Regions from separate parts of the Streptosporangium brasiliense genome, predicted to be linked through region 3. Evidence: riboswitches for the same ligand, from Rfam matches in the RefSeq annotation. Region 3 holds a riboswitch; each other region holds the start of a gene.
The links. A riboswitch is a leader RNA that binds a small molecule or an ion and turns the genes downstream of it on or off. The one in region 3 is predicted to bind S-adenosylmethionine.
Positions count from the first base shown of each region.

Region 1 (6,902 bases), on a different contig from region 3:
CCTGACCACCCAACGGCAGGCGCTGCGCGCCCTGGGCGTCACCGGGACCCGTCCGCCCGTCGAGCACGCCCGCGACGACCCGCGCGGCTATCTCCGCGCCCTGGCCAGGGCCTCCCAGGAGGCGGAGCTGATCGCCGCCGAGGGGCTCGGCGGCTTCGGCTGGCTGTCCCAGGCCCGCCTCTGAGAAGGCCTGGCCGCCGCTCGGGAGCGCGGTGCCGTGGCCGCCGACGCGCTGGAGGAGAACGCCGAGCGCGTCGGAGCCGGTGTGGTGGTGCCACAGCACTCCTGGCCGGCGCGTCCCGGGGGCACCCGGTCTCCGGAAATCCGCCGGATCAGAGGCGAACTTCCGGCTCCTTGATCGCATCAAAGGGATGTCGCTCATCCAACTGACCGAAAAGCGGTGTTCTTCATGATCAAGTTTGTCCTGTCCGGTGCCGCCGTCGCCCTGCTCCTCTGCGGTGCCGCCGCCGCCCCCGCCTCCGCGTCCTCCACGCGGGAGATCCCCAAGGGCTTCCTGAAGTACGAGCACAAGGAGGCCCGGAACAAGGTCTTCAACTGGAAGGTCAGCGACCGGGCACAACCCCTCGCCCTGCTGACCGACTGCCCGGGGAAGCGGCCGAGTGTGCGCAAGGCCGAGGACTCCCGTACGGTCACCGCCAGAGGCGACAGCGACTACCGCTATGCCGAGCAGCTGGTCGTCATGCCGAGCCCCGAGGCCGCTCAGCAGGTCATGAAGGGGGTGCGGGCCGGGGCCGCGTCGTGCGCCACGAAGAAGCTGGCCGTCAAGACCCGGCCGATCGCGAAGCTCGGTGACGAGGCGTTCACCTTCAGCGCCCAGGACGTCACGGCGGACAGCCTCGGCGGCGCCGAGCGGGCCGTGGTGGTCCGACGGGGCAGCTCCGTTCTGCTGTACAGCGAGTTCACGGCGTACGGCAAGGTCGGCAAGCACGACTTCGGCGGGCTGCTGGCCGATGCCGGAGCGGTGACTCCCCGGCTCTGCCAGGCCGCGAAGGAGTGCTGAGGCGGCGGCTCGCCCTCGTCGGAACCGGGTCGGTCGCCCCCGAGGGGTCCGGGGGCGACCGTACGGCTCAGACCCGCACGTCGAGGGAGGTCAGTCCGCGGATGATGTAGCCCGGCCCCCAGGTGGGCTCGGCGGCGAGCTCCAGCTTCGGGGCCCTGCGCAGCAGCGCGCCGAACGACTCGGCCAGCTCGATCCGGGCCAGCGGGGCGCCCAGGCAGAAGTGGATGCCCGCGCCGAAGGAGATGTGCGGGTTGTCCGCCCGGCCCACGTCGAGGCGGTCGGGGTCGGCGAACACCTCGGGGTCGCGGTTGGCCGAGCCGAACAGCAGCGCCACCTCCGTGCCGCGCGGGATGTCCACCCCGCCCACGGTGATGTCCTCAAGCACCCAGCGCTCGAACATCTGCAGCGGGGTGTCCCAGCGCATCAGCTCCTCGATCGCCGTGGGCAGCAGGCCGTGGTCGGCGCGGAGCCGTTCCAGCTCGGCCGGGTTGCGCAACAGCGACCACCAGCCGTTGCCGGTGACGTTGACGGTGGCCTCGTGCCCGGCGTTGAGCAGCAGCACGCAGGTGCCGACCAGCTCCTCCTCGGTGAGCCTGTCGCCCTCGTCGGCCACCAGGGCCAGCGCGCTGATCAGGTCGTCGCCGGGGTCGGCCCGGCGGGCGCGGGCCAGCTCGATCAGGTAGTCGGAGAACTCCTGGGCCGCGCGCACCGCGGTGTGCTGGGCCTCGACCGACGGGTTGAGCTCGTACATCCCGCAGATGTCGGCCGACCAGGGCCGCAGCAGGTGCCGGTCGGCCTCGGGCACGCCGAGCATCTCGGCGATCACGGTCACCGGCAGCGGCTCGGCCACCTCGGCGATCAGGTCGCCCCCGCCGCGCTCGACGAACGCCTCCACCAGTTCCCCGGCGATCCGGGCGACCTTCGGGCGGAGCGCCTCCACCATGCGCGGGGTGAACGCCTTGGACACCAGGCGCCGCAGCCGCGTGTGGACCGGCGGTTCGACGTCGAGCATCCCGGCCCGGACCACCCGCCAGAACGGGTCCTGGAAGTCGGGGTCGTCCGGCCTGCCGAACTCGGCGTGCGTGGCGACGTGCAGGTAGGAGCGGCCGAGCCGGCGGTCGCGCAGCAGCGCGTTGACGTCGGCGTGCCGGGCGATCAGCCACTGGCCGGTCGGCTCGAAGAAGCTGACCGGCCGTTCCCGCCTCAGCTCGGCGTAGACGTCATAGGGGTGGGCGACGAATTCCGGATTCCAAGGATCAAAGCGCACGTAAGCATCGTAATGTTCGCTGCCAAACTTGTGAGCTACGAGGCGGCCGGCCCGGCCGTACGCGAGCTCCGACAGACCGAACGGATCAACGGGCACAGGCCGTCGGGAGGTGTTTCGCGGCGGACGCAGGCCGGCTGGAGGTGTTTCGCGGCGGACCTTCGGGGATCTCCGCGGGATCGACCCTCAAGCGGGCTGAATCCTTTTCCGCCGAGACTCCCTCTTATATGAGTACCGGCCTTATATGCGTACCGGCGCCACGGCCGGTCGACGGACAGGAGGTTCCCTTGACCACCATGATCGTTATCGCTGTCGCGGCAGTGCTCATCTGCGCGTGCAGCGTCGCGTTCCTCCGCAAGCGGGCCCGGTCCCGTGGCTAGGGCCTCCCGATCCCGGTGGCCCAGCCGGCAGCTGATCGCGGCGGCGCAGCAGGGAGACCAGGCGTCGATCGCCGCTCTGGTCAGCGGGTCCCACCCGCACGTGCGGCGGTTCGCCTTCTCGCTGTGCGCGAGTCCGCAGGACGCCGAGGACGCCGCCCAAGAGGCGCTCATCATCCTCTTCCGCAAGATCGGCACCTTGCGGGCGTCCGGCGCGCTGGCCTCGTGGATGTTCCAGATCGTGCGCAACGAATGCCTGCGCCGCGCCCAGTCGCTGGTGTGGCGGGCCGAACCGGCCCTTGACGGATCCTGCTCCTCCGCGGAGGACGAGGTGCTGCGGGGCCTCGAAGTCGACCAGGTCGCCACCGCGATCGCCGCGCTGCCGGCCGATCAACGCCTCGTGCTGATCATGCGTGATGTCCAGGGCCTGCCGGGCCCTGTCGTCGCCAGATCCCTCGGGCTGAGCAGCGCCGCCATGAAATCCCGGCTGCACCGCGCCCGGGCCGCCGTCCGCGGCGACCTGCAGACCCAGAACTGGGGAGGAATCGAATGAGAAGCACGAAGATGACCGGCGACGCGGGCTTCGCCAGCAGGTCCGTCTCCCGGCACCTGCTCCGCGGCGGGCTCGGGTTCGGTCTCCTGATCGGAGCCGTCGCGCTGGTCCCGACGGCCGGACCGGCCAGTCTGCTGCTGGCGCCGCTCGGCCTGGTTGCTCTGCGCGGCTGCCCGACCTGCTGGGCCATCGGACTGGTGCAGACGATCTCGATGGGCCGTCTCCAACGCTCCTGCGTGGACGGCCGGTGCACCCTGACGGACGGAACCGGCGGAGATCTCCGCCGGACGGCGGCGGACCGCACGGGAGCTTCGGCAGGCTGACGACACGCCCGCCAGGAACAACCGACGGACATTCCGGGACGCCATGGCAGGCGCGGGCCCGCGCCCCGATGCCGACGGGTGGTGGCGCCCCGATCTCGGCGACCGGCTCCGGGCCGCGCACCACGACAGGCCGGCCGCTTTCACGGCGAGGTCACCTGACCGCTGAGCCTCCACCGTGATCGGGATCCGGCTCCGCCACCCGGTCCGACGGTCCACGCACGCCCTGGTCCTGCGGGGACCCGGCCCGCTCGTCCGCCTCGTAGCGGTGGTGCAGCTCGACCGGCCCGTCCTCCTCGGGCACGCCCTTGGCCGCCTTGCCGCGCATCCGGATGTTCAGCAGCTCCACGACGAGCGAGAACGCCATCGCGAAGTAGATGTAGCCCTTGGAGATGTGCTGCTCGAAGCCCTCGGCGATGAGCACGACGCCGATCAGCACCAGGAACGACAGGGCGAGCATCTTGATGCTCGGGTGCTTGTCCACGAAACGGCTGATCGGGCCGGAGGCGAAGAGCATCACGACGACCGAGACGATGACGGCCGCGACCATGACGCCGAGCTCGTCGACCATGCCGACCGCGGTGATCACCGAGTCGAGGGAGAACACGATGTCCAGGACCATGATCTGGAGGATCACCGCGGTGAAGGAGGCGGCGACCCTGCCGCTGGCGTGACCCGACTTGCCCTCAAGGCTGTCGTGCATCTCGAAGACGCTCTTGCCCAGCAGGAAGAGGCCGCCGAGGATCAGGATCAGGTCGCGTCCCGAGATCGGATGGCCGAAGACCTCGAACATCGGCGCCGTCAGCTTCACCACCCACGACAGCGCCAGCAACAGCAGCAGCCGGCTGACCAGGGCGGCGAGGAGACCCAGCTTCCGCGCCTTGTCGCGCTGGCCGGGCGGGAGCTTCCCCGCCAGGATCGAGATGAAGATGATGTTGTCGATGCCCAGCACGATCTCCAGGCCGACAAGGGTGACGAACCCTATCCAGATCTCGGGATCAGTCACCCAATCCATCGTTCACTCCTCCGTCAGGCGTCAGGGGTCACTGCCTAGACGACTGGGCATCACCGTGAGTTCCTGAACAAGGATCACAACTGCGCATTTCAACGACTTGCGGAGCCCGGCCAGGAGTCGGTTATAGTTCCCCTGTAGGTCATGAGTGCCAGTGACAAGCCCCGGCTCGCTGGCCGGCAACCCTCGCGTCCGCGGCGGGGTGCCCCGGGTGAGGACCTGGTCCGGCACGGAGCGTGCCGGGCAAGCGCGGGCTCCACGCACCAACGCCACGGCTTGGGGTCCGATGACCTCCGAGGAGTTCTGGCGTGTCCGCACTGACGATCTTCACCTCCGCCCCCGCCACGTCCGTGACCGTCCCCGCCACCCGCGCGTCCGAGGACCGGCGGATCCCCGCGGTGCTCGGCTCGGACCTCCAGGTCCCGGTCAGGGGCGGCAGGCTCGTCCCCTACGCCAACCTCGACTACGCCGCCAGCGCGCCCTGTCTGGAGCCGGTGAGCGCCGCCGTCGCCGCCGCGCTCCCGGCCTATTCCAGCGTCCACCGCGGTGCCGGGTACGCCTCCCAGCTCACCACGGCCCGCTACGAGCAGGCCCGGCACACGGTCCGCGCCTTCGTCGGGGCGCGCCCCGACGACTCGGTGATCTTCACCCGGAACACCACCGACGCGACCAACCTGCTGGCCCGCAGCCTTCCGGCGGGGACCACCGCCGTGGTCTTCGACACCGAGCACCACGCCTCGCTGCTGCCCTGGGCCGACGCCGTACGGCTCGCGCCCCCCGCCTTCCCGGGCGAGGCGGTCCGCGCCGCCGACGAGGCGCTGGCCGGGATCCACGGCCCCAAGCTGCTGGTCGTGACCGCGGCCTCCAACGTCACCGGCGAGCTCTGGCCGATCGCCGCCCTGGCCCACATCGCCCACCGCCACGGCGCCCGCATCCTCGTCGACGCCGCCCAGCTCGTCCCGCACCGCCGGCTCAACCTGACCGCACTGGACCTGGACTACGTGGTCTTCTCCGGCCACAAGCTCTACGCCCCCTTCGGCACCGGCGCCCTGGTCGGCCGGACCGACTGGCTGTCGGAGGCGGAGCCGTACCTGCGGGGCGGCGGCGCGGTGCGCTCGGTCGACGGCGACGGGGCCGAGTGGCACGACGACCCCGAGGCCCGTCACGAGGCCGGCACCCCGAACGTCCTGGGCGCCATCGCCCTGGCCGCCGCCTGCGACGCCCTGAGCGCCACCGGCTGGAGCCCGCTGCTGCGCGAGGAGGAGCGCCTCATCGGCCGCCTCCGCGCCGGCCTGGCCTCCGTCGAGGGTGTCCACGAGCTGTCCCTGTGGGGTCCCGACCACCCCCGCGTCGGCATCGTCTCCTTCGTGGTGGACGGCTTCACCGCCCGCGAGGTCGCCGAGGCCCTGTCCGGCGAGTACGGCATCGGCGTGCGCGACGGCAAGTTCTGCGCCCACCCCTTCGTCCGTCACCTCCTCGGCGCCAAGGACGGCGGCTGCGACGACGTCACCGCCTCCGCGGTCCGCGCCTCCATCGGGATCGGCACCACCGAGGAGCACGTCGACCGTCTGGTCGCCGCTCTGCGGGACCTGCTGTCGCGGAGCTGACGTGACAGCATGGCCCTATGACTGAGCGTCGTGCCGGAGGCGCGCCCCGGGAGATCAGCGTAGGGATCGGCGCCGGAGCGGACGCCGTGCACGGAGTGCGCGGCAAGGAGCTCGCGACCGAGGACATGGTCCTCAACATCGGGCCGCAGCATCCGTCCACCCACGGGGTGCTGCGGCTGCGGCTCACCCTGGACGGGGAGCGGATCAGCGCGGCCGAGCCGATCGTGGGCTACATGCACCGCGGCGCGGAGAAGCTGTTCGAGGTGCGCGACTACCGGCAGATCATCGTGCTGGCCAACCGGCACGACTGGCTGTCGGCGTTCGCCAACGAGCTGGGCGTCGTGCTCGCGGTGGAGCGGATGCTCGGCATGGAGGTGCCGGTCCGGGCGGTCTGGATGCGCACGCTCCTGGCCGAGCTCAACCGGGTCCTCAGCCACCTGATGTTCCTCGGCTCCTATCCGCTGGAGCTCGGCGCGATCACCCCGGTCTTCTACGCCTTCCGGGAGCGCGAGACCCTCCAGGCCGTGATGGAGGAGATCTCCGGCGGCCGGATGCACTACATGTTCAACCGGGTCGGCGGCCTCAAGGAGGACGTGCCCGAGGGCTGGACGGACCGCGCCGGGCGCGCCGTCGCGGACGTGCGGCGGCGGCTGCCCGACATCGAGCACCTGATCGCCGGGAACGAGATCTTCCTGGCCCGCACGGTCGGGGTGGGCGTGCTGGACCGGGAGACGATCATGCAGTACGG
Region 1 covers NZ_JAUSRB010000002.1:2,011,349-2,018,250, reverse strand. The annotation lists gene J2S55_RS18120 (SAM-dependent methyltransferase) at 1-184, shown strand, start outside; gene J2S55_RS18115 (hypothetical protein) at 410-1,021, shown strand; gene J2S55_RS18110 (cytochrome P450) at 1,089-2,288, opposite strand; gene J2S55_RS18105 (RNA polymerase sigma factor) at 2,658-3,215, shown strand; gene J2S55_RS18100 (hypothetical protein) at 3,212-3,538, shown strand; gene J2S55_RS18095 (TerC family protein) at 3,690-4,550, opposite strand; SAM riboswitch class IV at 4,688-4,803, shown strand; gene J2S55_RS18090 (aminotransferase class V-fold PLP-dependent enzyme) at 4,856-6,154, shown strand; gene J2S55_RS18085 (NADH-quinone oxidoreductase subunit D) at 6,172-6,902, shown strand, end outside.
Region 1: it holds a riboswitch for S-adenosylmethionine, as region 3 does, so the genes downstream of both, J2S55_RS18090 (aminotransferase class V-fold PLP-dependent enzyme) here and J2S55_RS03595 (glutathione S-transferase C-terminal domain-containing protein) in region 3, are expected to answer to the same signal.

Region 2 (6,902 bases), on a different contig from region 3:
CCGTCCTCGGAGAGCGTGAACGAGACGGGACCGCGGTTGGAAGCCACCAGGATCGCGTTCATCAGACCCCCTCGCCTAGGGACATGCTTGTCCCGAAGGTTAACCAAACATAACCCTCGACCGTAGGATGTCGAGCGACTGTGACCGGTGATGGGGGCCCTTGATGGCGCTGGACGAGACGACCGAGGAACTGGCCCGTATGGCCGCCGGGGGTGACCACCGCGCGCTGGGTGAGCTGCTGAAGCGGATCGAACCGGACGTGCTCCGCCACTGCGGGCGCATCCTGCCCTACCGGCAGGACGCCGAGGAGGCCTCCCAGGACACGCTGCTGGCGGTGGCCCGCAACATCGGACGCTTCGAGGGGCGGGCCCGGTTCACCACCTGGCTGCACATCGTGACCGCCAACTGCGCCCGGACCACCTACCGGTCGCTGAAGCGGCGCTCGGCCGAGCAGAGCTCCGACGAGCTGCCGCTGCAGAAGCCCGATGTCGCCCGGGTGAGCGTGATCGCCGGGTCCCGGCTGGACCTGCTCGACGCGATGGAGGCGCTGGAGGCCGACAAGCCGGAGCTGGCCCAGGCGCTGGTGCTGCGCGACATCTGCCAGCTCGACTACAACGAGGTGGCCGAGCAGCTCGGCATCCCGCTCGGCACCGCCAAGTCCCGCATCCACCAGGCGCGTAAATACGTCCAGGGCGCGCTGGGCGACGCCTACGGGTTCTGAGACCCCGGCGCGGCGGCCGGGTCCGGGGACGGCGGGACGGTCCGGGGCCGGGGCGGGCCCGCGTGCGCCCGCGCGGTCCGGGGCGCACCGGCGGGGCGTTCGGAATCGTCTCCCGCGTGGCGTTCGGCTTCTACGGCCTTGAGTGGCAACGCCTGAATTAAGGTGGCGTTGCCCATGTCGCACGATCAAGCGGCGATTGGGGCGCTCTCCCCCCTCATGCCCGGAAAGCTGAGGTCGAGGAGAGACCCATGTCCCACAGACGTCCCCTTGCGGCGGGGTGTGTCCTGGCGCTCGCCGCACTTGCCCTGACGGCCGCCCCAGCCGTCGCCAGGCACCGGACGGCGGACAGCCCGGTGGTCCCGACCGCCTGGAACCCGCCGCCGGGCATGATCGAGGCGCTTGAGCGCGATCTCGGTCTCAGCCGGGAACAGGTCCACGCCCGCCTGGCCAACGAGGCCCGCCTGGCGCCGGTCGAGGAGGACCTCCGCCACCGGCTGGGCCCGCACTTCGGCGGCTCCTGGTTCGTCGGGACCACCGCGCAGGTCCTCGTGGTGGCCACCACCGACCCCGCCGACATCCCCCAGATCATCGCCGGCGGCGCCCGGCCCGAGGTCGTCGGCACGTCGATGACGAAGCTCGTGTCGACCAAGAAGAAGATCGACGAGGTTCTGCTCGGCCGCCCGAAGGGCGGGACGGTGAGCTACATCGACGTGAAGACCAACAAGGTCGTCGTCCTGTCCAAGGAGACCTCGGAGACCGAGGTCATCATGAAGAGCATCGACATGGACGGGGCCGTGGTGAGCGTGCTGCCCTCCGGCGAGGACCCCCGGCCCTTCTACGACCTGGTGGGCGGCGACCCCTACTACATCGGCACCGTGCACCGCTGCTCGATCGGCTTCTCCGTGACCCGCGGAGCCCAGAAGGGCTTCGTCAGCGCCGGCCACTGCGGCAAGGTGGACGAGACCACCACCGGTTTCAACCGGGCGGCCCAGGGCGTCTTCCGGGGGTCGACCTTCCCGGGCAGCGACTTCTCCTGGGTTGCCGTGAACGCCAACTGGACGCCCAAGCCGCTGGTGAACAACGGCAGCGGCGGCACCGTGCGCGTCAGAGGCTCCAGGGTGGCCATCGAGGGCGCCTCGGTCTGCCGGGCCGGCTCCACCACCGACTGGCACTGCGGCACGGTCCTGCAGCGCGACGCCAGCGTCGCCTACCCCCAGGGGAGCATCTACGAGCTGACCCGCACCAACGTGTGCGCCGAGCCAGGCGACTCCGGGGGCTCCTTCGTCTCCCAGGACCAGGCCCAGGGGGTCACCTCCGGCGGCTCCGGCAACTGCACCACGGGCGGCGTCACCTACTTCCAGCCGCTCGGCGAGATCCTCACGACCTACGGCCTCACCCTGGTGACCGACGGCGGCAGTCCGCCGGCCGCCGCGGCCTGCAAGGGTTACCCGAAGAACGTCACCGGCAGGCTGAGCGCCGGTCAGGGCGCCTACCAGCCCGACAACCGCTACTACCGGGCGAGCGTCACGGGCCTCCACTCCGGCTGCCTGGACGCCGCCGACGGCGTCGACTTCGACCTCTATCTCCAGAAATGGGGCGCCCTCGGCTGGCTCACGGTCGCCCTCTCGGAGGGGCCGGGCCCCGACGAGAAGATCGATTACACCGGCACGCCGGGTTACTACCGCTATCGCGTGTACGCCTCACGCGGCTCCGGCCCCTACGCCCTGGGCTTCAGGGCGCCGTGACGGCCCGGCCGCCGGGTCGGGTGCCCGGCGCGGCGGCCTCCCGGACGTCGTGATCTCGGCGAACTGTCCGCCAGGTAACACATTACATCTCAAACAGTGAGACGGTTGGTCAGGATGGAGGCAAGCCGGGGTAGAGTGCGTAAGACCTGCTCGCCAGGTTCCAACTGAATATTTGCTCATCCAGAGGGGTGGAGGGACCGGCCCTGCGAAGCCCCGGCAACCCTCCCGGTTCAAGACTCGTGATCTGACGAGGTCGGCCGGGACAGGTGCCAATTCCGGTCTGCGGCCAGGGTGGTCGCAGACGAAGATGAGGGAAAGGCCTCGCTTCATGGCGCTCGCAAGCACTGAAACCACCACCTCGCTCGACTTCGGCCCCGCCGCGGCCCTGTCCTGCCGCGAATGCGGCGCCCGCTACGACCTCGGTCCCAGCTTCGCCTGTATCGAGTGTTTCGGGCCCCTTGAGATCGCCTACGACTTCGGGCGCGTGACCCGGGAGCAGATCGCCGAGGGGCCGACGAACATCTGGCGCTACCGCTCGCTGCTGCCCGTCCCCGCGGACGTGGCCGCCAAGCCCAACATGGCGCCCGGCTGGACCAAGCTCGTCAAGGCCGACAACCTCGCCCGTGAGCTGGGCATCCGTTCGTTGCACGTGAAGGACGACTCCGGCAACCCCACCCACTCCTTCAAGGACCGCGTGGTGGCCATCGCGGTCGAGGCGGCCCGCAACTTCGGCTTCCACACCCTGTCCTGCTCCTCCACCGGCAACCTGGCCGGCGCGGTGACCGCGGCCGCCGCCCGGGCCGGGCTGGACGCCTGCGTGTTCATCCCCGCGGACCTGGAGCAGGCCAAGATCGTCATGGCGTCGGTCTACGGCGGCAGGCTCGTCGGCATCGAGGGCACCTACGACGACGTCAACCGCTTCTGCTCGGAGCTCATCGGTGACGAGCTGGGCGACAAGTGGGGCTTCGTCAACGTCAACCTCCGGCCTTACTACGCCGAGGGCTCCAAGACGCTGGCCTACGAGATCGCCGAGCAGCTCGGCTGGCGGATCCCCGACCAGATCGTCATCCCGGTCGCGTCCGGCTCCCAGCTCACGAAGATCGACAAGGCGTTCAAGGAGCTGATCGCGCTCGGTCTCGTCGAGGACCGGCCATACAAGATCTTCGCCGCCCAGGCCGAGGGCTGCTCCCCGGTCTCCGCCGCCTACAAGGCGGGCCACGACGTGATCCGCCCGGTCAAGCCGGACACCATCGCCAAGTCGCTGGCGATCGGGAACCCCGCCGACGGCCCCTACGTGCTGGACATCGCCCGGCGCACCGGCGGCGCGGTGGAGGACGTCACCGACGCCGAGATCGTCGACGCGATCCGGCTGCTGGCCAGGACCGAGGGGATCTTCGCCGAGACCGCGGGCGGCGTCACCGTCGGCGTGCTGCGCAAGCTGGTCGCCTCCGGGCGGCTCGACCCCGAGGGCGAGACCGTGGTCCTCAACACCGGCGACGGCCTCAAGACCCTCGACGCGGTGGCGGACCAGGCGCGTCCCACCGCGGTCATCCGGCCGTCTCTTGACGCATTCCGTACGGCTATCGCCTAGAAACTTGTGAAAGGGACTGAATAATGAGCGTTTCTGTGCGGATTCCGACGATTCTCCGGACCTACACCGGCGGCTCGGCCGAGGTGACCGCGGAGGGGGAGACCCTCCGGGAGGTTCTGCAGAAGCTCGATGCGGACCACCCCGGAATCGGCGCCCGCATTCTCGATGAAACGGGCAAGATTCGGCGTTTTGTCAACGTCTATGTCGGGGATGAGGACGTCCGTTTCGCCGACAACCTCGACACGGCCACGCCGTCCGGCGTCCAGATCTCCATCATTCCGGCGGTCGCGGGGGGCTGACCCCCGGCGCCTCCGCGCGCCCACCCCGCCTCTCCCTGACACCCGCACGCGGCCCGGCCGCGTGCGGGTGTCGTGTTTCGCGGGGAAGATCGCCTCTGCTGACCTGGGGATATGATGCAATTTTTAACCAATTAATCGTACCGGCAAAACTCTGCTCCGCCCCTGAATGCGTATGTAAAGGGGTAGTTTGCTGATTGACTCTGTTGCCCTATGGTGTCCCACAGGTATGGTCGAGAACGATCGACGTAGGCGATGTCTACGCCTCGGAGATTGAGGACTTCGCGAGAGGAATGGGCGGCGTCCTCAAGTCCAGTAAGAGGAGTCAGAAGTGGCGCAAGGCACCGTCAAATGGTTCAACGCGGACAAGGGCTACGGCTTCATCGCGGTAGACGGTGGTAAGGATGTGTTCGTCCATTACTCCGCGATCATGATGGATGGCTATCGTGCGCTCGAGCAGGGCCAGCGGGTCGAGTTCGAGATCACTCAAGGCCAGAAGGGCCCCCAGGCGGAATCCGTCCGGGCGGTCTGACGCACCCCTTTCCGTCCATTCGTCGGGAAATGTCGGCGGATCCCGCGGCAGCGCAGTCCGCGTGGATCTTCCGGCGGTCGGCCCGGCTCGCCGCGCAACCGGCGGGCCGGGCCTTCGCCGTGAAGGCGGGACCTCGTTCTAAGCTGGGTGCAGGTCAGGGCCCCACAGCTTGCACTCGGCAGGGTAGAGTGCTAAACAGTTCGTTGGCACTCCCTGTTGGAGAGTGCCAACCCTGGATCGAGACGATGGGACCCGCCGAACGGAGTCGCGGGTCCACATGCCGTCGCGGGCGTCGGCTCGATCTGGTGCAAGCCACCCTGCGTTTGGGAGGTCTAGCCGTATGGCAGCCAAGATGATCGCGTTTGACGAGGACGCCCGGCGCGGTCTCGAGCGCGGTATGAACCAGCTCGCGGACGCCGTCAAGGTGACCCTCGGCCCCAAGGGCCGTAACGTCGTCCTGGAGAAGAAGTGGGGCGCCCCCACCATCACCAACGACGGTGTCTCCATCGCCAAGGAGATCGAGCTCGAGGACCCGTGGGAGAAGATCGGGGCCGAGCTCGTCAAGGAAGTCGCCAAGAAGACCGACGACGTCGCGGGTGACGGCACCACCACCGCCACCGTGCTCGCCCAGGCCCTGGTACGCGAGGGTCTGCGCAACGTCGCCGCCGGCGCCAACCCGATGTCGCTGAAGAAGGGCATCGAGGCCGCCGTCGAGCGCGTCAGCGAGGAGCTCTCCAAGCTGGCCAAGGACGTGGAGACGAAGGCGCAGATCGCCTCCACCGCCTCCATCTCCGCGGGCGACCCGCAGATCGGCGAGATGATCGCCGAGGCGATGGACAAGGTCGGCAAGGAAGGCGTCATCACCGTCGAGGAGAGCAACACCTTCGGCCTGGAGCTTGAGCTCACCGAGGGCATGCGCTTCGACAAGGGCTACATCTCGCCTTACTTCGTGACCGACCCGGAGCGTATGGAGGCCGTCCTCGACGACCCCTACATCCTCGTCGTCAACTCCAAGGTCTCCGCCAACAAGGACCTGCTCCCGGTCCTCGACAAGGTCGTGCAGGCCGGCAAGCCGCTGCTGATCATCGCCGAGGACATCGAGGGCGAGGCCCTGGCCACCCTGGTCGTCAACAAGATCCGTGGCCTGTTCCGCTCGGTCGCGGTCAAGGCTCCCGGCTTCGGTGACCGCCGCAAGGCCATGCTGGGCGACATCGGCATCCTGACCGGCGCGCAGGTCATCAGCGAGGACCTGGGCCTGAAGCTGGAGTCGACCACGCTCGACCAGCTCGGCCGCGCCCGCCAGGTCATCGTCACCAAGGACGAGACCACCATCGTCGACGGTGCCGGCGACGCCGAGCAGATCGCCGGCCGGGTCAACCAGATCCGCGCCGAGATCGACAACACCGACTCCGACTACGACCGCGAGAAGCTCCAGGAGCGCCTCGCCAAGCTGGCCGGCGGCGTGGCCGTCATCAAGGCCGGCGCGGCGACCGAGGTCGAGCTCAAGGAGCGCAAGCACCGCATCGAGGACGCGGTGCGCAACGCCAAGGCGGCCGTCGAGGAGGGCATCGTCCCCGGCGGTGGCGTGGCGCTGCTGCAGGCCGGCGCCAAGGCCTTCGACAAGCTGGAGCTGCTGGGCGACGAGGCCACCGGTGCCGCGATCGTCCGCAAGGCTCTGGAGGAGCCGCTGAAGCAGATCGCCGTCAACGCCGGCCTCGAGGGCGGCGTCGTGGTGGAGAAGGTGCGCAACCTCACCCCGGGTGAGGGCCTGAACGCCGCCTCCGGCGAGTACGTCAACATGTTCGAGTCGGGCATCATCGACCCGGCCAAGGTGACGCGTTCGGCCCTGCAGAACGCGGCGTCCATCGCGGCGCTGTTCCTGACCACCGAGGCCGTCATCGCCGAGAAGCCCGAGAAGGCCGGTGCCGCTCCCGCCATGCCCGGCGGCGGCGACATGGACTTCTAAGTCCGGAGCTTTCCCAGAAAGAGGCGTCCCCGGTGTCCGGGGTCGCCTCTT
Region 2 covers NZ_JAUSRB010000002.1:2,321,180-2,328,081, forward strand. The annotation lists gene J2S55_RS19480 (alpha,alpha-trehalose-phosphate synthase (UDP-forming)) at 1-62, opposite strand, end outside; gene J2S55_RS19485 (RNA polymerase sigma factor) at 164-721, shown strand; gene J2S55_RS19490 (S1 family peptidase) at 970-2,466, shown strand; SAM riboswitch class I at 2,640-2,780, shown strand; gene thrC (threonine synthase) at 2,795-4,057, shown strand; gene J2S55_RS19500 (MoaD/ThiS family protein) at 4,081-4,356, shown strand; gene J2S55_RS19505 (cold-shock protein) at 4,685-4,885, shown strand; gene groL (chaperonin GroEL) at 5,226-6,851, shown strand.
Region 2: it holds a riboswitch for S-adenosylmethionine, as region 3 does, so the genes downstream of both, thrC (threonine synthase) here and J2S55_RS03595 (glutathione S-transferase C-terminal domain-containing protein) in region 3, are expected to answer to the same signal.

Region 3 (6,902 bases):
GCGGGCTTCCGCGAGTGCTTCGACCCCTTCGACGGCAGCGGCCGGGGCAGCCGGGACTTCTCCTGGTCGGCCGCGCTCACCCTCGATCTGCTCGCGGATAACGTGGACGCATGAAGCTCTTCAACCGTATGCCCGCCGAGGTCCGCGCGGCCGTCGCGCCGACCGACCGGGTGCTCACCTACGCCGAGGGGCCGGACGGCTACGTGATCGCCACCGACAAGGCGCTCTATCTGGGCGGGGTCAGGCTGCCGTGGTTCCAGGTGGACCGCGGCGTGTGGGACGAGGAGGGGCTGACGGTCGTCACCACGGCGGGAGGGTCGCACCGCGCGCTGCTGCCCGAGCCGGGGCGGATCCCCGAGGCCGTGCGGGAGCGGGTGACCGCCTCCATCGTGGTGAACCAGTACGCCCCGCTGGACGCGCGCGGGGGAGTCCGGCTGGTGGCCAGGAGGACCGGGGACGACCAGATGATCTGGGAGTTCGTCTTCGACCCCGGCATGGACCCCACCGACCCCGGCCTGCGGGCCCTGGCCGAGCAGGCGCTCGAGGAGACGCGCCGCAGTTTCGGCGTCTGAGCGCGGGCGTAGGCCCGAGCCCGGACAGAGACCTTGGTCCGGGCAGAGATCTGAGCCCGCGCGGAGACCCGAGTCCGGACGGGCGTCCGGACGCGGGCGGGCGTCCGGGCTCGGGCAGGAGCCCGAGCCCGGGCCGGCGGTCTCGACCCGGACGTGCGGAAGGCCCCCGCGGGGGCCTTCCGTCCGTCAGGGGTGCCCGTCATGGGTGTGGAGAGGTGGCCCGGTCGTCCTCCGGCCAGCCGGTGCCCGTCTCGTCGTGCTTGTCGGCCTGCCAGCCGTTGTCCGAGTGCAGGAACGGCAGCCGGTTCTTGGCCGCATGGGTCACCTTCGTCTTGGCGGCGCCGGTGACCTTCGAGACCCGGGCGCCGACCAGGCCGGCGGTCTCCTGCACCCTCGGACTGTCGGACACCCGCAGGGCCATCCGCTTGATCTGCTCGTAACGCTCCCGCCCGGCGCGGCTCCCCAGGATGTAGCCCACAGCAAGACCCACCCCGAACATCATCCGGTAACGCATCTCCACCTCCACAGCCATGCTCCGCCGGACCCTACCCGCGGATCGCGGGTCGTTTCCGACCTACCCCGGTGTAGCGATGCGACACACACGCTCAGAGTGCGCTAATCTATTCCTGCGCCGCAAGGAGCGGGGAAAACTTCCCGGTCAGAGCGGCGCAAAGCACGATCCCGTGTAGCTCAATCGGCAGAGCAGCCGGCTGTTAACCGGCAGGTTATAGGTTCGAGTCCTATCGCGGGAGCAACACACAGAAGGCCCCCGGAGCCCAGCTCCGGGGGCCTTCGGCGTGCTGTGGCCCGATTCGGGAGACAAATCCTCCCTGGCCGTAGAAGATGTCAGATACCGCGTCATGTATCGCTATGCTCGCCAGTCAGCGAGGACGGCGCGGTTGCCGCGGAACACAGCGATCGCAGTGGGGCAGGGCCGCTGCACACAGGGCACCGCGCCGCCCGGAACGGCCGACCGTGCCCGTGAGCACGCATGGGTGGTTGTTCTGTGCTGATCTGGCGGAGGTCTCGGCGTCGTGCACCGGATCTGATGGGCGGTGTCCGGCGCGCGGTGGCCAAGTTCTTGAGGGCGAAGGAGCCTGTCCCGGTCGTGCAAGAGATCGATATCGCGGCGGCCGCGGACTTCCTGAGGTTGTTCCACGCCGAGAACCCCGAGGCGGGGCCGGTGGAGGCCCGCATGCGCGAGGTCCAGATCGAGATCTACCGGACGGGGAGCTACACGCACACCCCGGAGGAGCTCGCCTTCGGCGCCCGGGTGGCCTGGCGCAACAGCTCCAGGTGCATCGGCCGGCTGTACTGGCACTCGCTGCAGGTGCGTGACCGGCGCTGGGTGAACACGGCCGAGGAGGTGGCCGTGGAGTGCGTCAACCACCTGAGGGAGGCCGCGCCCAACCGCAAGGTCCGGCCGACGATCACGGTGTTCGCCCCCGACCGGCCGGGCAGGCCGGGCCCGAGGATCTGGAACGAGCAGCTCATCCGCTACGCCGGGTACGCGATGGACGACGGGTCCGTCGTCGGCGACCCCCGGTATGTGGACTTCACCACGATGGTGCGCAAACTCGGCTGGCCCGGCGGCCCCGGCACGCATTTCGACGTGCTGCCGCTGGTCGTCTCGGCGGGCGGCGGCTCGCCGCTGATGTTCGGCGTGCCCGCCGACGCCGTGCTGGAGGTGGAGCTCACCCACCCGTCCTACCGCTGGTTCGAGAAGCTCGGGCTGCGCTGGCACGCCGTACCGGCGATCTCCAACATGTGCCTGGAGATCGGCGGGATCCACTACCGGGCGGCGCCGTTCAACGGCTGGTACATGGGCAGCGAGATCGGCGCGCGCAACCTCGCCGACATCGACCGCTACGACCTGATGCCGATCATGGCCCAGCTCCTGGGCCTGGACACCTCCACCGACCGCTCGCTCTGGCGCGACCACGCCCTGGTTGAGCTGAACGTGGCGGTCCTGCACTCCTTCGACCAGGCCGGGGTGACGGTGACCGACCACCACACCGAGTCGCGGCGCTTCCTGACCCACCTGGCGCGCGAGGAGAAGGCCGGCCGGGTCTGCCCGGCCGACTGGAGCTGGATCGTCCCGCCCATCTCGGGCTCGGCCACGCCGGTCTTCCACCGCTACTACGACGAGGCGGAGCTGTCGCCGAGCTACGTCCACCACCCCGATTCCGTGGAGCGGGGGCTCGGCCGCTGGCCCGTGCCGGGGTGGTGACGGAGGGCGGGACGGCGCGGCGGCGGGGCGGGGGCGTTGCGGAGAAGCTGTAGAACATGATTCGGTATGGTGGCCGGGTGAGGAGGGCGCGGAATGATGGACCTGGTGCTGTCGTCGGTCGAGCAGGGCGTGCTGACCCTGACGTTCAACCGGCCCGAGCGGCTCAACGCCTGGACCGACACGATGGGGCGGCGATACTTCGACCAGCTCGCCGAGGCCGAGAAGGACCCGGAGGTCCGGGTGATCGTCGTGACCGGGGCGGGGAGGGGCTTCTGCGCCGGCGCGGACTTCCAGACCCTCAACGCCATCCAGGACGGCTCCTACGAAGGGGAGCCGGACAGGCGGCCCACCACCTTCCCGGCCACCATCGGCAAGCCGGTCATCGCGGCCGTCAACGGCGCCTGTGCCGGGCTCGGCATGGTCCACGCCCTGGTCTGCGACCTGGTCTTCACCGCCGCCGAGGCCAAGTGGACGACCGCCTTCGCCCGCCGCGGCCTGATCGCCGAGTACGGCCTGTCGTGGATCCTGCCCAGGCTCATCGGCCAGGCCCGGGCCATGGACCTGCTGCTGTCGGGCCGCACGTTCACCGGGGCGGAGGCGTACCGGCTGGGCCTGGCCGGCCGGTCGGTGCCCGGGGAGAACCTGCTGGAGGAGACCCTGGCCTACGCCCGCGAGCTGGCGACGCACAGCTCGCCGGCGTCGATGGCCGTGATCAAGCGCCAGGTCTGGGGCGACTGGGACCGGACCCTGGAGGCGTCGGAGTCGGCCGCCGTGCGCCTGATGGCCGAGTCGTTCGGCCGCCCCGACTTCGCCGAGGGCGTGGCCAGCTTCGTCGAGCGCCGCGCCCCCAGGTTTCCGCCCCTGTAAGCCCGCCCGCCGCCGGGCCTCGCCCGCGGCGGTGGCGCGGGGCGGTCAGGTCACGTGGGACAGCCAGTGGGGGGCGGTCCTGAAGGGGGCGGCGCCGGTGGTGACGGCCTCCATCAGCCGGGCGGCCGTGGCGCGGGCGTTCTCGATGACCTCGGGGGGATAGGCGTAGCGGACCTGGTGCTCCTCGAACTCGTCCTCGTCGTCCAGGAGGATCCGGCCGTCGCGCATGCGCAGGACGTCGAGGTCGAGGTCGACCATGGTCACCTCGCCGTCGCGCCACTGGGGGACGGTCGAGATGTCGCAGTAGATCTCGACCCTGTTCGGCTCGGCGTTGAAGGTGGCCGTCCACCAGGCGTCGCGGGGGAAGAGCATCACGAACGCGTCGGTCCAGGTCACCGGCGGCTCGTCGCCCTTGCTGCCGGTGGAGCCGGCGACGCAGCCGGTCCAGACGCCGTGCTCGTCCTCGCCGAGGAGCAGCGCGGGGTGGTGCCAGTGCAGTGAGCCGTCGTATTTGCGGTAGACCACATTCACGATCTCGCGTGTCATCCCCCGACCATAAGGGTTGACAGAGATCTATGTATTTCCTACCTTCTAACTAGGTTAAGAGTGTCAGTGCAGAGCCCCGGCTCACTGACCGGCAACCCTCGCACCGCGGCGGGGTGCCCCCGGGGGAGACCTGGCGGCACGGTCGGCGTGCCGCAAGCGCGGACCCCTCAACGGGTCACCGAGGCATGCCTGGGAGCAGTACATGTCCGAGATCACACTCAACTACGCCGGCCCCGTCGACCTCGACGCCTACGGCCGCTACCGGCCGGGCGACCGGCCCGGCCCCCGCTACCCCTTCCAGGGGCGGATCACCGCCGACGGCGCCGGCGAGTTCCCCGCCGAGCCGGGCCGCTACCACCTCTACGTCGCGGCGGTCTGTCCCTACGCGCAGCGCGCGGTGATCGTGCGCTCGCTCAAGGGACTGCAGGACGTGATCTCGCTGTCCTACGTGGACGACGAGCGTGACGGGCGCGGCTGGGCCTTCCGCGAGCGGCGCGGGGCCGACCCGGTGAACGGCTTCACCACGCTCCGCGAGGCGTACGAGGCGACCGAGCCGGGCTTCGACGGCCACGTCTCGGTGCCGGTGCTGTGGGACAGGGCGGGCGGGCGGATCGTCAGCAACGACTTCCCCGACATCACGATCGACCTGGGCACCCGGTTCGGCGGCGACCCGGAGATCGACCTCTACCCCGAGGAGCTCCGGCCGGACATCGACGCGCTCAACGCCAGGATCTACGAGTACGCCAACACCGCGGCGGGCCGCGTCGCCTCGGCCGCCGGCGAGACGGAGTACGGCCAGGCACGTCAGGCCGTGATCTCCTTCCTGGAGGAGCTCGACGCCCGGCTCGCCGACCGCAGGTTCCTGTTCGGCTCCGGGATCACCGAGGCGGACGTGCGGCTCTGGCCGACGCTGCTCCGCTTCGACCTCGCCGACAACCCCTCCGCCAGGATCAGCGAGCGCCCGCTGACCGCCTTCCCGAATCTGTGGGCCTACGCCCGGGACCTCTACCGGCACCCCGCCTTCCGTGACAGCACCGACTTCTCCGCGATCACCTCCCCGGCCGCCACGGAGACCGACCCCTGGCGGATCCCGGTCGAGCCGCTCCACGCCGACTGGGACGAGCCGCACCGCAGAGCCGCCGTATGAGCCCCGCGAGCGCCGCGACCCCCGTGCGGCCGGGCGAGGAGATCGCATGAGCGCCTCCGTCGCCGTCGTCGGCGCCGGGCCGACCGGGACCTGCCTGGTGGAGCGGATCTGCGCCAACGCGGCCGACCTGCTCGACTGGCCGTCGCTGGACGTCCACGTGATCGACCCCTACCCCCCGGGCGGCGGACGGGTCTGGCGCAGGGAGCAGCCCGAGCTGCTCTGGATGAACTCCACCGCCGCCGACGTGACGCTGTTCACCGACGCGTCGGTCCAGTGCCGGGGCCCGATCCGCCCCGGCCCCTCGCTGGCCCAGTGGCTCGGCGGCGACCCCGGCAGGTTCGCCTCCCGGCCCGTCCAGAACGCCTACCTGTCCCACGTCTTCCAGCAGGCGGTCGACACCGCTCCACGCGGCGTCCGGGTGCACGTCCACGCGGCCCGCGCGCTGGACCTCACCGACGTCCCCGGCGGGCAGGTCGTGACGCTGGAGGGCGGCCGGACGATCGAGGTGGACGCGGTGATCCTGGCGCAGGGGCACGGCGACGTGATCCCGACCAGGCAGGAGCGGGCACTGGCGGAGACGGCCGCGGGCAGCGGGCTGCACTACCTGCCCACCGGCTACGCCGCCGACCTCGACCTGGACCGGGTGCCCGGGGGCGAGCCGGTGATCGTCCGGGGCATGGGGCTGGCCTTCGTCGACCTGATGGTGCTGCTCACCTCGGGCCGGGGCGGCCGGTTCGTCCGCGAGTACGACGGGGAGCTCGTCTACCTGCCCAGCGGGCGGGAGCCGCTGCTCCAGGTGGGCTCGCGCCGCGGCGTGCCGTACCACTCGAAGACCGGATACCCCTTCCGCGGCGCCCGCCCGCCGGTGCCGCGCTTCCTCACCGCGCAGGCGCTCGGCGAGGGGCCGTGGAACTTCCGCAGGGACGTGTGGCCGCTGGCCGCCAAGGAGCTGGGCCACGCCTACTACCACGAGCTGCTCACCGCCCACCCGGAGCGGGCCCGGACGGGCTGGGCGGAGTTCGAGGAGGCGTACGCGGCCGAGGAGTGGCGCAGTCCCGGGATGCGCGCGCTGATCCGCAGGGCCGTACCCCGGCATCTGGACCGGCTGGACTTCGACCGGCTGGACCGGCCGCTGGAGCGGATGCGGTTCGGCGATCCGGCGGGGCTGCGCAGGTGGATGCACGGCTACCTGGGAGCGGACCTGGAGCGGCGCTCCGACCCCGCGCACAGCGCCGACCACGCCATGATCCTCGGGCTGCTGTCCGTCTACGGCGTCCTGGCCGAGCTGGGCGTCTCCGACCCCTGGTTCCACGGCTTCTTCAGCTACGTCGCCAGCGGTCCGCCCGGCCCCCGGCTGGAGGAGCTGCGGGCGCTGGCCAGGGCCGGCGTGGTCACCTTCCTCGGCGCGGACCTGAAGGTGGAGCACCGTGACCGGCGGTGGCAGGCGCACAGCCCCACCGTCCCCGGCACGGTGGCGGCCCGGACCCTGATCGAGGCCCGGCTGCCCGCGCCCAGCGTGAGCCGGGCCACCGACCCGCTG
Region 3 covers NZ_JAUSRB010000001.1:809,321-816,222, forward strand. The annotation lists gene J2S55_RS03560 (MGH1-like glycoside hydrolase domain-containing protein) at 1-114, shown strand, start outside; gene J2S55_RS03565 (hypothetical protein) at 111-572, shown strand; gene J2S55_RS03570 (YtxH domain-containing protein) at 772-1,086, opposite strand; tRNA gene J2S55_RS03575 (tRNA-Asn) at 1,252-1,324, shown strand; gene J2S55_RS03580 (nitric oxide synthase oxygenase) at 1,681-2,802, shown strand; gene J2S55_RS03585 (enoyl-CoA hydratase) at 2,896-3,669, shown strand; gene J2S55_RS03590 (ribonuclease FAU-1 family protein) at 3,715-4,215, opposite strand; SAM riboswitch class IV at 4,268-4,380, shown strand; gene J2S55_RS03595 (glutathione S-transferase C-terminal domain-containing protein) at 4,418-5,362, shown strand; gene J2S55_RS03600 (FAD/NAD(P)-binding protein) at 5,409-6,902, shown strand, end outside.